Regions from separate parts of the Peribacillus sp. SRI_006 genome, predicted to be linked through region 3. Evidence: riboswitches for the same ligand, from Rfam matches in the RefSeq annotation. Region 3 holds a riboswitch; each other region holds the start of a gene.

Region 1 (4,291 bases), on a different contig from region 3:
AACACCAGGAACATGAAGCGGGATATCCAAACCGAAGATATCATCTTTGATCGTTTCGATGTTCGCTAATTCACCTTCAAGCGCCGCTTGTACCATTGCACGGGTGTAAGCAAGTTTCATACGGCTTCCAGTTCCGTATGCTCCGCCAGTCCATCCTGTGTTGACAAGGTATACCTTTGCATTGTGCTCGTCAATTTTATCACCAAGCATCTCAGCATAGCGTGTAGCTGGAAGCGGTAAGAATGGTGAACCGAAGCAAGTGGAGAATGTAGCTTCCGGTGAAGTTACGCCTCTTTCAGTACCAGCCAATTTACTAGTGTATCCGCTTAGGAAGTGGAACATTGCCTGTTCTTTGGAAAGCTTGCTGATTGGAGGCAGAACTCCTGAAGCATCAGCCGTTAAGAAAATGATTGTATTTGGATGTCCTGCAATACTTGGGTTCACGATGTTATCGATTGCTTGCATTTGGTAAGCAGCACGAGTGTTTTCAGTCAATGAACTGTCATCATAGTTTGCTTCACGCGTATCCGGATCAACAACAACATTTTCCAATACAGCACCAAAACGGATTGCATCGAAAATTTGCGGTTCTTTTTCACGTGAAAGGTTGATCGTTTTTGCATAGCAGCCGCCTTCGATGTTGAATACGCCGTTAGAAGACCAGCCGTGCTCGTCATCGCCAATCAATTTACGGCTAGTGTCTGCTGATAAAGTTGTTTTGCCCGTACCGGACAGTCCGAAGAATAAAGCGACGTCCCCTTCACGTCCTACGTTGGCAGAGCAATGCATTGGAAGGATTCCAGCCTCTGGAAGTAAGTAGTTCATGATCGAGAAGATCGATTTTTTCATTTCTCCTGCATATTCCGTTCCGCCGATCAGGATCGTACGGCGTTCAAAAGAAACGATGATGAACGTTTCGGATGTAGTTCCGTCCACTTCTGGGTCCGCTTTGAAGTTAGGTGCAGAAACGATCGTGAATTCAGCTTCGTGACCTCTCAGTTCCTCTTCGTTTGGACGGATGAACAAAGTATGGGCGAAAAGGTTATGCCAAGCATATTCATTAACAACACGGATGGGAAGACGTGATGATTCGTCTGCACCAGCGAAACCTTTAAAAACAAAAATCTCTTCTTTTGCTTTTAGGTAGTCAACTACTTTATTATATAGTTTATTGAACACATCTTCGGAAATCGGCCGGTTCACTGGGCCCCAATCGATTTTATCTTTAACTGATGCTTCTTCCACGATATATTTATCTTTAGGTGAACGACCGGTATATTTGCCAGTTTCAGCTTTTACCGCGCCGGTTGATGTTAAAACGCCTTCATTTCTGCTTAGTACTTTTTCGACCAATTGAGGAACTGATAGTTGAGTTTGCACATTGTTTCCTGTTAATAATTGGTGTAACTCATTAGAAACATCTACAGAATTCATATATGAGGTACCTTCCTTTGTTTGAGTTTTTAGATTATAATTAGTATAACACATTCATTTAATTAGTCTATACTATTTCTTTTAATTTGTGATTATTTTCAGCTGGCCGCATTAATCATTTTAATCCGGCAGGAACCGAGTCAGGATGGTCGCATATACTTTCATTAGGAAAAATTTATTTAAATAGGAAGTAAGTAAACAATACTATGTCTAAAGGGTAAGTCAGGATGTCGTCCTTTTCGATATTCAATACTTTATTATTAATGGCAATTTACAACATTTCTATTCGTATATTGCGTTGTAAACCCCTCTAGGACGTTATATCAACATGTTTTTTCAAATGAACGCCGTTCTGGGTGTAAATGTTCTTTTTAGAAAAGCATTGACAAATTCCAGCCAGATACGATAATATCTTAAATTGTACGGATTCTCTTATCCCGAGTTGGTGGAGGGACAGGCCCTTTGAAACCCAGCAACCTGCCATATTGAACTTGACTCCAAGATCGATCGCCGAAAATAAAGCGAAGGTCTTCAAGGAATAGTGGTGATGGTGCTAACCTGAGCAAGGTAAAAAACCCTTGAACGATAAGAGTGAAAGGATAGAAGACAGAATTTTAAACCTTTCCTCATTTGCCAGGGAAGGTTTTTGTGTTTTTTATAAGTAATTCTGTGTCTATAGTTGAAACTAATGAGGGAAACGAGTTCCGTAAAAATCAGGCTTATGCCTACAACATACTAACTTCCAAGGAGGAAATATGATGTCAAAGAAACGTCTATTTACTTCTGAATCTGTTACAGAGGGCCATCCGGACAAAATTTGTGATCAGATTTCAGATTCCATTTTAGATGCTATCCTAGCTAAGGATGCAAATGCACGTGTTGCGTGTGAAACTAGTGTAACTACAGGTCTTGTACTTGTTGCTGGTGAAATTACAACGTCCGCTTACGTGGATATCCCGCGTATCGTTCGTGATACGGTTAAAGGAATTGGCTACACACGTGCGAAATACGGTTTCGATGCTGAAACTTGTGCTGTTTTGAGTTCCATTGATGAGCAGTCTGCCGATATCGCAGCTGGTGTCGATAAAGCATTGGAAGCTCGTGAAGGAAACATGTCAGATGAAGAAATCGATGCAATCGGTGCAGGGGACCAAGGTCTTATGTTCGGATTCGCTTGTAATGAAACAGAAGAGCTTATGCCGCTTCCGATTTCATTGGCGCATAAACTTTCATTCCGCTTGACCCAAGTTCGTAAAGATGAAACTCTTGCTTACCTACGCCCTGATGGTAAAACACAGGTAACCGTGGAATATGATGAGAATAACCGTCCTGTACGTGTAGATACAATCGTCATCTCTACACAGCATGATGCAGAAATTACGCTTGAACAAATTCAAGCCGATCTAAAAGAACATGTGATCAAAGCTGTCGTTCCAGCCGAGTTGATCGATGCAGATACTAAGTACTTCATCAACCCGACTGGCCGTTTCGTAATCGGCGGACCTCAAGGGGATGCTGGTCTTACTGGACGTAAAATCATCGTTGATACTTACGGCGGATACGCTCGTCACGGCGGCGGTGCATTCTCTGGTAAGGATGCTACTAAAGTTGACCGTTCTGCTGCATACGCTGCACGTTACGTTGCGAAAAACATCGTGGCAGCCGGCCTTGCCGACAAAGCGGAAGTTCAATTGGCATACGCAATTGGTGTGGCAGAGCCTGTATCGATCTCCATTGATACGTTCGGAACTGGTACAGTTAGCGAAGAAGTCCTTGTTGACCTAGTTCGCGCAAACTTCGACCTTCGTCCAGCTGGTATCATCAAAATGCTTGACCTTCGTCGCCCAATTTACAAACAAACAGCTGCATACGGACACTTCGGCCGTACAGATGTCGATCTTCCATGGGAACGCACGGACAAAGCAGAAACATTAAAAGCACAAGCGTAATTCATATAAAAAAAGGTGTCCCGTTTATTTGCGGGGCACCTTTTTTATGGATTAACTTAGCCGTCTGCGGGAATAATTCAAGAAATCCCAAAGAAATTAAACTTTAAGGGCCATACTCGTGAGTTAGAGCGATTTACTCGTGAGTTTGGAGCAATACTCATGAGCTAGAGCGATTTACTCGTGAATTTGGAGCAAATACTCGTAAGTTTGAGCGATTTACTCGTGAATTTGAAGCAAATACTCGTGAGTTTCAGCGGTTTACTCGTGAGTTGCGTTCAAATACTCGTAATTTTCAGTCAAGTGCTCGTGCATTACTTTATCCGTTCCGCCGTTTTATAGTATTGGCCTTTTTCGGCGTATTCGCGTACGATGCGTTCCATATCCTGACGATCTTCTTCGTTGATTTCGCGGATGACTTTAGCTGGACGTCCGAATGCCAACATGTTCGGTGGAATGACTTTGCCTTGGGGAACGAGACTGCCGGCACCGATGAAAGCCCCTTCGCCGATTTCGGCTTCATCAAGTACGATCGATCCCATGCCGATTAAAGCTCCTTTGCGGATTTTACAGCTATGTAATATGACCTGATGTCCAATGGTTACTTCATCCTCGATGATCAATGGATTATTTGGGCTTTGGTGCAGGATGCTGTTATCCTGTATACTTACTTTTTTTCCGATGATGGTTGGGGATACATCACCGCGAATGACGGAATTGAACCAGATTGATGTTTCGTCGCCAATTTTGACATCACCTGTGACGACAGCATTTTCAGCAATATAAGCGCTTTCAGCAATTTCAGGTTCTTTGCCTTTATACGGATAAATAATCATTTTCAATCATTTCCTTTCCGAAGTGAATGTTTTTATGTATTATTTTAATATACCGTATGCAAATACACTTGGCTA
Region 2 (4,291 bases), on a different contig from region 3:
TGCGCCCGCTGCTAAATATTTTTCATGAATGGATTGGATGATTTCCGGTTGCGTCAGTGATAAATATTCATTGCAGCCCTCGAATTGTTCCCCGCCAAAATCGTCTGCTGTCAAATTCTCCGCTTGAAGCATCGTTCCCATCGCCCCATCAAGTAGGAGAATCTTAGAATTTAACTGATCTTGAATCGCTTTTTTATTCATGTACTGCCACCTCTGATGTCTGTTTACTATCGACTTTTCTAATATATTTCGTTAGTTCCGCCGTCATTTCATAGCGAAGGAATGGAGTGATTAAATATATGCCCTTGAATTTTTCCCTAGCCGCGTCCACCAGTTCCCGCGCGATATTCACCCCTTCAATCCTTGACTTTACAGGGTCATCACCCGCTAGAGCCATGGCCCTTCTAACATTATCAGGCAATTTGATGCCTGGGATCTCATTATGGATGAATTCGGCGTTCCGGGTGCTTGTTAAGGGCATGATACCGATGAAAATCGGGGTTTCCAGATGTTTTGTCGCTTCATATACTTCTTCGATTTGCTCTACGGAATAAATTGGCTGTGTCAAAAAGGATTGAGCACCGCAGGCAATCTTCTTTTCCATTCTCAGTACGGCTTTATCCAGATATTTCACATTGGGATTAAAAGCTGCCGCAATTTTAAAATTTGCCCGTTGACCCAAACTTTGACCGGAATAGGAAAGACCTTCATTAAATTGTTTGACCATACTTATCAGGTCAAAGGAAGATAAATCGTAAACCGAAGTGGCACCCGGGAAGTCCCCAATTTTTGAAGGGTCTCCGGTGATGATCAATATTTCGTTCAGCCCTACCGTCTGCAGACCCATTAAATGTGACTGCAGGCCAATCAAATTTCGATCACGGCATGTTATATGCACCATCGGATTTATATTCAATTGGTTCTTCAGTAAATTAGCCAGTGCATCATTCGATATCCTTGGTGAGGCAAGTGAATTATCCGCTAATGTAATGGAATCGACCCCTGCTTTTTTCAAAACCTCAGCACCAGTCATGAAACTCTCTATCCCTAGCTTTTTCGGTGGATCAAGCTCAACGAGAATCGTCCGTTCCGTTTTGGCCTTTTCGTAAAGGGGAAGTTCCAATTCCCTATCGTTCACTTCAATTACTTCTATTTCACGGGATTTCGTAAATTTCTCTTTCACGGGAGCCAAACTTCCAATTGCATGCTTTACAGCTTGAATATGCAGTGGAGTCGTTCCACAGCACCCTCCTATGATCGCGGCGCCTTGCTCACGAAGTTCCAGGGCACTAGAACCGAAATATTCCGGTACAGCTTTATAAACGAGCCTCCCATCGACATAATCCGGCAGGCTGGCGTTAGGGTAAATGGCAATCGATGCTTGCTTTGGCAAACTCACTTCTTCCAAGGCCCGAATCATATGATGTGGTCCAAGGCGGCAATTCACACCAACCACATCGGCACCCAATTGCTCGAGTTTTTGAAAGGCTTCATTTAAATGGATTCCATTTTGAAGATTACCCAGTTCATGCATCGAGACATTTGCGATAATCGGCAGTCCGGTTTCATTTTTAACGATTTGCAGGACGGTTTCCAGTTCTTCCAGGTCATAAAATGTTTCCAGAAGAATCCCATCAGGATTTTCCATCAACAGACTGTATAGCTGTTCACGAAAACCCCGTTTTATCTCCTCCATGCTTAAATCCGATTTCCTGATACTCCGCTGTGCCCCTATGGTGCCGAAGACGTATGCCTTTCCTTTTGCCGCTTTTTTAGCAAGAATGACTCCCTGGCGATTGATTCTGCTCACTTCATCTTCAAGTCCATACCGCTTCAATTTATTGAAATTGGCTCCGTATGTATTCGATTGAAGGATATCTGCACCAGCTTCCAGATAGGCTCGATGGATGGACTCTATTTGATCTGGGTTCGTGCAGTTTAATTCCTCATAACATTGATCAATGCCATTAGAGTAAAGCAAGGTCCCCATTGCCCCTTCCCCAACCAGCATTCTTTCTTTTAATTCTTTACGAAAATTCATCATTACACCCTCTCTCAAAAACAATCCTGTTTTTGTCGTATTCTATGAGTATGAGAGAAAAGGAAAAAAAACCTTCTCAAAGAAGAAGGTTTTTGAAACATTCTCCTCATCTATCAAGCTCTGCTTGCTGGATTTAGCACCTTTGCGTAAGCTGGTTGCTGAGGTTTCTTCGGGCCAGTCCCTCCACCTCTCTCGATAAGATCCATTTATATAATTTTCATAAGATTTCAAAATTTGATTATATTTAATTTACATTAATAGTCTGTCAATTTCAATACCTGATCGACATTTTTTTCACTTTTGCAAAAATCATTCAATCTTTTGCTGCTTGAACCCTCTTCAAGATCCTTTGTTTCCAGTCTTCCGCTAACGAGTCTAGTGTTAGTAAAGCCTTAGCACCTTCAAGCCCATCCCGTTTATGAAGGATGACCTCTGCTGCGTAATGGACAGAAATTTTTTCTTGTAGACGATCTATCAGCACAATCTCGTTTTGTTTATTTATCGTTCCTTCTTGAAGTACTCTTGCAAAATAACCAGTGAAACTCGTTTTCAGCACGTGTTCCAAAAACTTAGGTTCTTGATTGAAGAGGGAAATGGTCGAACAAGGTATCCTCCCTTGGTTAATTTGAACAATCACATCGCCTATTTGATAAATATCGCCGATATATGTTGTTTCTTCCTTCATCCCCGCTATAGTTAAATTTTCACCGAATGCAGGGATATCCAGCTCTTTAGAGAATTTTTCATTCCATAATGAATAATGCTCAAATGGGTAAAAGCACAAAGCCCGATCAGGACCTCCATGGAACTTTACATTACCGACACCATCACCGATTATGCCAGCTTTAGTCACTTTCAAATTATCCTGTGCTTGTTTATCCATGGCTGAAAAGATATCAATATTCGAAAAAATTTCATGTTTCGGCTTCCCCGCATGTAGTGATTTGATTTTCCCATTTTCCATTTTGCATCTTCCATTCATATTAAATTTATATCGTCCTATATGTATAAATTATACTAAAAGTCCATTTTATTCAGTACCTTTTTATATGTATATGAAATGAAAAAGCCATATGCGGCGTTAATGGGCTAAATATCATTGATTTCCAGAAAAATTCATAGGTTAGTTTCAGTAATTTAGTTGCTATTTCAGAATTAAATATGGTAGAATATGAACACAATATATAGTCGAAAACTACAACCGTTCGCCTATATGTTGATTTTCACGATTGAATTCCTCATTGTCGCTCTTTAGGGAGCGAATTTTTTTTGCTTTCGTTAATATCCACTAATTTCCTGTAATTCCATTCAGTTTCTTGCATCGTGATCGACTCACCTATTTGTACTTTCCTTCCCTATTTATCAAGACCTTTTCATCTTATTAGAAGCCTGATTCCTTGCAAAAACAAGCAGAAAGCCGAGCGACATCATCCGTCTTCCGCTCAGCTTCCTGTTTACGCTTGTTTCTTTTTTTTCGGTGCCGCTTTCTTTCGGGTCGTCTTTTTCTTTTCCGGTTCATCATGTTTTGTACGGTCTATGGATGCTTGTAGTGCCTCCATTAAATCAGTTACATTGTTGGAAACTGGTTCTTTTGTTTTCGCTGTAATCGTCGTCTGACCCGTTTTCTTTGATTCAATCAATTCTAGTAACGCGGTTCGATAGTCATCGGTGTATTTTGTCGGATCGAAAGTAGTCGTTAATTGATCTATCAATAATACGGCAGTATCGATTTCTTTTTTTACAATGGTATCATTGGCAGGGATATTCGGAACATCCGCTGTGGAGCGGACTTCATCCGGATAATGAATCGTTTCCATAACCAAGGTATTATCAACGACTCGGATTACCGCCATTTGTTCTTTGGAGCGAATGATGATTTTTGCCAACCCAACCTTATTCGATTCCTTGAGGGCCTGCCTCAAAAGGGAATAAGCTTTTATCCCCCCGTCATTTGGGGACATGTAATAACTCCGGTTAAAATAAATAGGATCTATTTCTTCAATTTTAACGAAATCCACGATTTCCACGGCTTTTTCTTCGTTTTGTTTTTTCAGTTGTTCTAGTTCATTGTCTTCCAATACAACAAACTTTCCCTTTGTATACTCAAAAGCGCGGACTATATCATCCTTCCCCACTTCTTTCTCGCATACTGGACAAACCTTTTCGTATTTAATCGGTGTATGACATTCCTTATGCAACGTCCTTAAAGATATATCCTTATCCTCCGTTGCAGCATGAAGTTTGATCGGA
Region 3 (4,291 bases):
TATTGAGTCATTAAAAAAAGTGATTAAACCTATCGCTTGTTAACTATGTATGAAACTTTGTCACCAACCATTTGAATGAGTTGCACAAGGCAGATCAGCACGACGATCGTCGTGATCATGACTGTGTTGTCATATCGGTAATATCCGTACCGGATGGCCAGGTCGCCAATTCCGCCACCGCCGATTGTCCCAGCCATTGCTGAGTAACCGATAAGCGAAATGGTCGTTAATGTCAGTCCTTGAATGATTCCCGGTTTTGCCTCTGGAAGAAGTACATCCTTAATGATCATCCATGGAGTGGCACCTACGGCAATTGCAGCTTCAATCACTCCTCTGTCTATTTCACGTAATGCAGTTTCAACAATCCTTGCAAAAAAAGGGATTGCGGATACGGACAGGGAAACAGAAGCTGCTCTTGGCCCTATCGTCGATCCTGTAAGTAGGTCCGTAAAAGGAAGGAGGGCGACCAAAAGAATGATGAACGGGATTGAACGGACAATATTGACTGCGAAACCGAGAGATCGATTCACGATGCCATTTTCAAAAAATAAATTCCTTGTTGTTGTAAATAGCAATACTCCAAGCGGTAAACCGATCAGCAGGGCTACTGCAAGAGAAACGCCGACCATATAAATCGTTTCAAGAAAGGCTTTATTAAGATCAGGTAAAATATTTACGATGGGATTAAGCAGTGACATGTTTTAACACCTCCACAGAACTGGAACGATTTTTTATATATTCCAATGCCGAATGAATTTGGACGGCATCGCCAATTAACTCGATGATTAAAAAGCCTAAAGGAACATCCTGGATATACTCAATTTTACCGTGTAAAATATTTCCCTTTACTGCATGGGATTGGAGAGTATCCGAAAGAATCGATTCACCGGCGGTTTGCCCTTCGAATTGGATCTTAATAATCGTACCTTCACTTTCTTCAATCAAGTGCGAAGGGAGTTCGAAATCCAGTACACTGCTAATGAATTGCTTCGTTAACTCCTGTTTGGGCTGTGAAAATATTTCATAAACGGGTCCTTCTTCAATTACCCGGCCATCCTGCATCACGGCGACTCGGTGGCATAGTTCTTTGACCACTTCCATTTCATGTGTAATCAACACGATGGTGATACCAAGCTCACTGCTTATCTTTTTCAATAACTGTAAAATCGCTTTTGTAGTTGTTGGATCAAGGGCTGAAGTCGCTTCATCACATAATAGTACAGTGGGTTCATTTGCTAACGCGCGAGCTATGCCGACCCGTTGCTTCTGTCCACCGCTAAGCTGTGCAGGATAGACATCTTTCTTATCGCTGAGCCCCACTATTTCCAACAATTCCAATACACGTAACTTAGTCGCGTCCTTCGATCGATGCGCGGCCCTTAAGGCGAAAGCGACATTTTCATAAACGGTTTTTGAACTGACCAGGGAAAAGTGCTGGAATATCATTCCGATTTTTTGCCGTTGTTTACGAAGCTCTTTGCTAGATAAAGAGGTTAAATCAATGCCGTCGATAATGATATTTCCACCTGTCGGACGTTCAAGCAAATTCAAGCAGCGGAGCAATGAGCTTTTTCCAGCTCCGCTGTAGCCGACAATTCCATATATTTCACCAGTTTGAATGGTTAAAGTTACGTTATCCACTCCGATAACTCGGTTTTTCTTCGAGACGTATTCCTTTCGGACTGAACGGATTTCAATCATGAGATTTCCCCCTTAAACATTAAAAAAGCTGCCTCTATCATTCAGAAAGAGGCAGCGAAATCATATCTCGGCTTATCTTTCAGAATGCAATCATTCTGCAGGAATTGGCACCGTTCCCTAAGGGCGGTTGCCGGACATCACAGGGCCTGATCCCTCCGTCACTCTTGATAAGTAAATTATTATTTTAGAATATTTCAAGTTTTATAATATAATCTATATTATTTGTAAAATCCGGCATTGTCAATCGTTTCTTTTATTTTTTTGTCATTAAATCTGGTACAGTCCGTTAAAACGATTCATGGAAAATGGGCTATTATGCAATAATCCAGCATTTTCATCGAGGCTATTCATTCCAATATTTCCTTGTCAAAAAGGTAAAGTGGTACTACAGTTATTATAGTAAAGTTAAAAAAAGGAAGATGAAACTATATTTATACAATGATGGGGAGGAAACCGAATGATAGAGATCAAGACGATAAATGATGTGGTTTGCGTGCATGGGACTCCTGGCGGGAACAAGGCGGGGATGAGTGTGTATGTCTTTTTAACGGATGGCCTATTGATAGATACTGGCGCACAGATTTTATTGGAAGAGCTTATTCCATTCTATGAATCCGCAGACTTCGACTCAGTGGCCCTGACTCACTATCATGAAGACCATACGGGGGGTGCTGCCTGGATACAGGAACATAAAAAGGTCCCTCTTTTCATTCACCCGATGTCGGTTGAGGTTTGTGCAAAGGATGCTGAATATCCTGAATATCGCAAAATTTTCTGGGGAAAGAGAGACGCCTTTAAAGCTGAGCCGCTAGGGAAGGCCATTCATTCCCGTACCCAAACGTGGGAGCCGATTTTTACCCCAGGTCATGCAAAGGACCATATGGTGTATTTGAATCACAATAATGGCGTGCTCTTTTCAGGAGACCTTTTCGTAACCCCAAAAACAAAACTTGTCTTACGGGAAGAGTCCGTCCCGATGATCATCGATTCCATAAAAAGATTGCTGCATTATGACTTCGGGGAAGTGTTTTGCTGTCATGCTGGGCACGTCCCTGATGGGAAGGAGATGTTTCGAAAAAAACTGGATTATCTGGAAAACCTCCAAGGGGAAATTTTACGCTTGCATTCTCAAGGGCTGACCGTTCATGAAATCCAGCAGGTCGTTTTGCCGAATCGCTATCCCCTTATCGAGATATCTGGGCATGAATGGGATTCAGAGCATATCATTACATCGATTTTAAACGAAAATATTTTAAGTGCGAGGGAGAATGGGACTATTTGATTGCTATCCGTTTAACGGTCTGACTGATATAAAAGAGAGCTCTCCATAAGAGAGCCCACATTATTCATTTATTGACATTGGGATCTGTTTCATCATAAAAATCATGTGCTTCTTCGATGTTCTGAAGGTTAGCGACTTCATACACATTTCCGCCCGCCATTCCTTCATTGATGATACGGTCGATATCCAGGTAAACGGAGTCCTTGCCATCATATTCGGTATCCTTCAAAAATGTCATTTTTTCTTTATCCAAAAGAAATCCCTCCTAGCCTTTTCTTTAGTTTTAGGCAAAGGAGTTTTTTTTATTCTGTTTAGCGATTTCATGAATGTAAAGGGGTTTCATTCATAAACATGGAAGATCATTAAATCATGTATCATGCTTTTGAGTTGGGTTTCATCTGTTTCGGAAGGCGGATTGGCTGTCCACTCGATGGATCCATCTTTGTGATATAAGGCTTTGACTGCCTGCTTGTTGAAATAAAAGGAAATTTTCCATCCTGGCAGATTCTTATGCAATGGTTCCCATTGAAAATGAGTGATCATATGTATTACCTCCATATATACTGTTTCTCATTCGATTATAATGGAAAACGGCAGCTGGAGGTGTTATTTTCTTTTCAGGTTGGGAAAAGTTAATTCAATGAAAAGATTTTTTAAATGCAAAAGCCTGTTTGTTTCAATTTCTTCTTCATCGAATTGCATCGGCTTTGAGTTCACTTCGTATATGAAAAGCGAGCCCGATTCGTCTTCCCCTATATCAATGGAAAACTCTCCGAGAAACCCGATCTTTTTTGAAAGTATCTCTCCGCATTTTTGGGCGATATTCGCTAATTTCAGATCCAGGTTTTTTGATTTAAGGTCCTGATAAGGAAAAAGCTTTCCGCCTTGGGGAGTGTGGGTGGTGATTTCCTGGGTTTGCGACATCCTTACCGCTTTGCCGGTCACTTTATAAAAACCTTTTTCATAATGGACGAGAATCCGGTAATCATAACGATGCCCAAAGAGTTTTTTTGGTATGATCGCCTGTTGAGCAAGATAGCTCCTTTTTAATAAATCCCTTTTTTTTGTATCCCAGAAGGAAGCAAAATCAGGGAAGGATTCACTATGCTTTAAGCTATTGAACAATAGGGTATCATCATCATTTTTGATAATGGTATAAATGCCCTTCCCTTGGCTTCCTTTGCATGGCTTAAGGTATATATGCCTGTATGTCTCCAGGAAAGAATCAAGGCAACCGCTGTTTCGTAAGACCATGGTGGGCGGAAGGTGGTTGGTGAGGGATCCATCTTCAGTTAATGCTTCGAACAT

What was found. Region 3 has a riboswitch for S-adenosylmethionine ahead of AC2YHV_RS12885 (methionine ABC transporter ATP-binding protein). Riboswitches for the same ligand answer to the same signal wherever they lie in the genome.
Region 1: linked by a shared signal. The riboswitch ahead of metK (methionine adenosyltransferase) and the one ahead of AC2YHV_RS12885 (methionine ABC transporter ATP-binding protein) in region 3 are both predicted to bind S-adenosylmethionine.
Region 2: linked by a shared signal. The riboswitch ahead of AC2YHV_RS14945 (bifunctional homocysteine S-methyltransferase/methylenetetrahydrofolate reductase) and the one ahead of AC2YHV_RS12885 (methionine ABC transporter ATP-binding protein) in region 3 are both predicted to bind S-adenosylmethionine.

Annotation. Positions count from the first base shown of each region.
Region 1 covers NZ_JBYCZT010000010.1:32,855-37,145, forward strand. The annotation lists gene pckA (phosphoenolpyruvate carboxykinase (ATP)) at 1-1,434, opposite strand, end outside; SAM riboswitch class I at 1,864-2,026, shown strand; gene metK (methionine adenosyltransferase) at 2,190-3,383, shown strand; gene AC2YHV_RS15605 (gamma carbonic anhydrase) at 3,695-4,213, opposite strand.
Region 2 covers NZ_JBYCZT010000009.1:188,620-192,910, forward strand. The annotation lists gene metH (methionine synthase) at 1-201, opposite strand, end outside; gene AC2YHV_RS14945 (bifunctional homocysteine S-methyltransferase/methylenetetrahydrofolate reductase) at 194-2,041, opposite strand; SAM riboswitch class I at 2,145-2,243, opposite strand; gene AC2YHV_RS14950 (MOSC domain-containing protein) at 2,355-3,005, opposite strand; gene ku (non-homologous end joining protein Ku) at 3,496-4,291, opposite strand, start outside.
Region 3 covers NZ_JBYCZT010000008.1:29,292-33,582, reverse strand. The annotation lists gene AC2YHV_RS12890 (methionine ABC transporter permease) at 30-698, opposite strand; gene AC2YHV_RS12885 (methionine ABC transporter ATP-binding protein) at 685-1,701, opposite strand; SAM riboswitch class I at 1,771-1,875, opposite strand; gene AC2YHV_RS12880 (MBL fold metallo-hydrolase) at 2,159-2,983, shown strand; gene AC2YHV_RS12875 (hypothetical protein) at 3,048-3,236, opposite strand; gene AC2YHV_RS12870 (YheE family protein) at 3,323-3,526, opposite strand; gene AC2YHV_RS12865 (YheC/YheD family endospore coat-associated protein) at 3,590-4,291, opposite strand, start outside.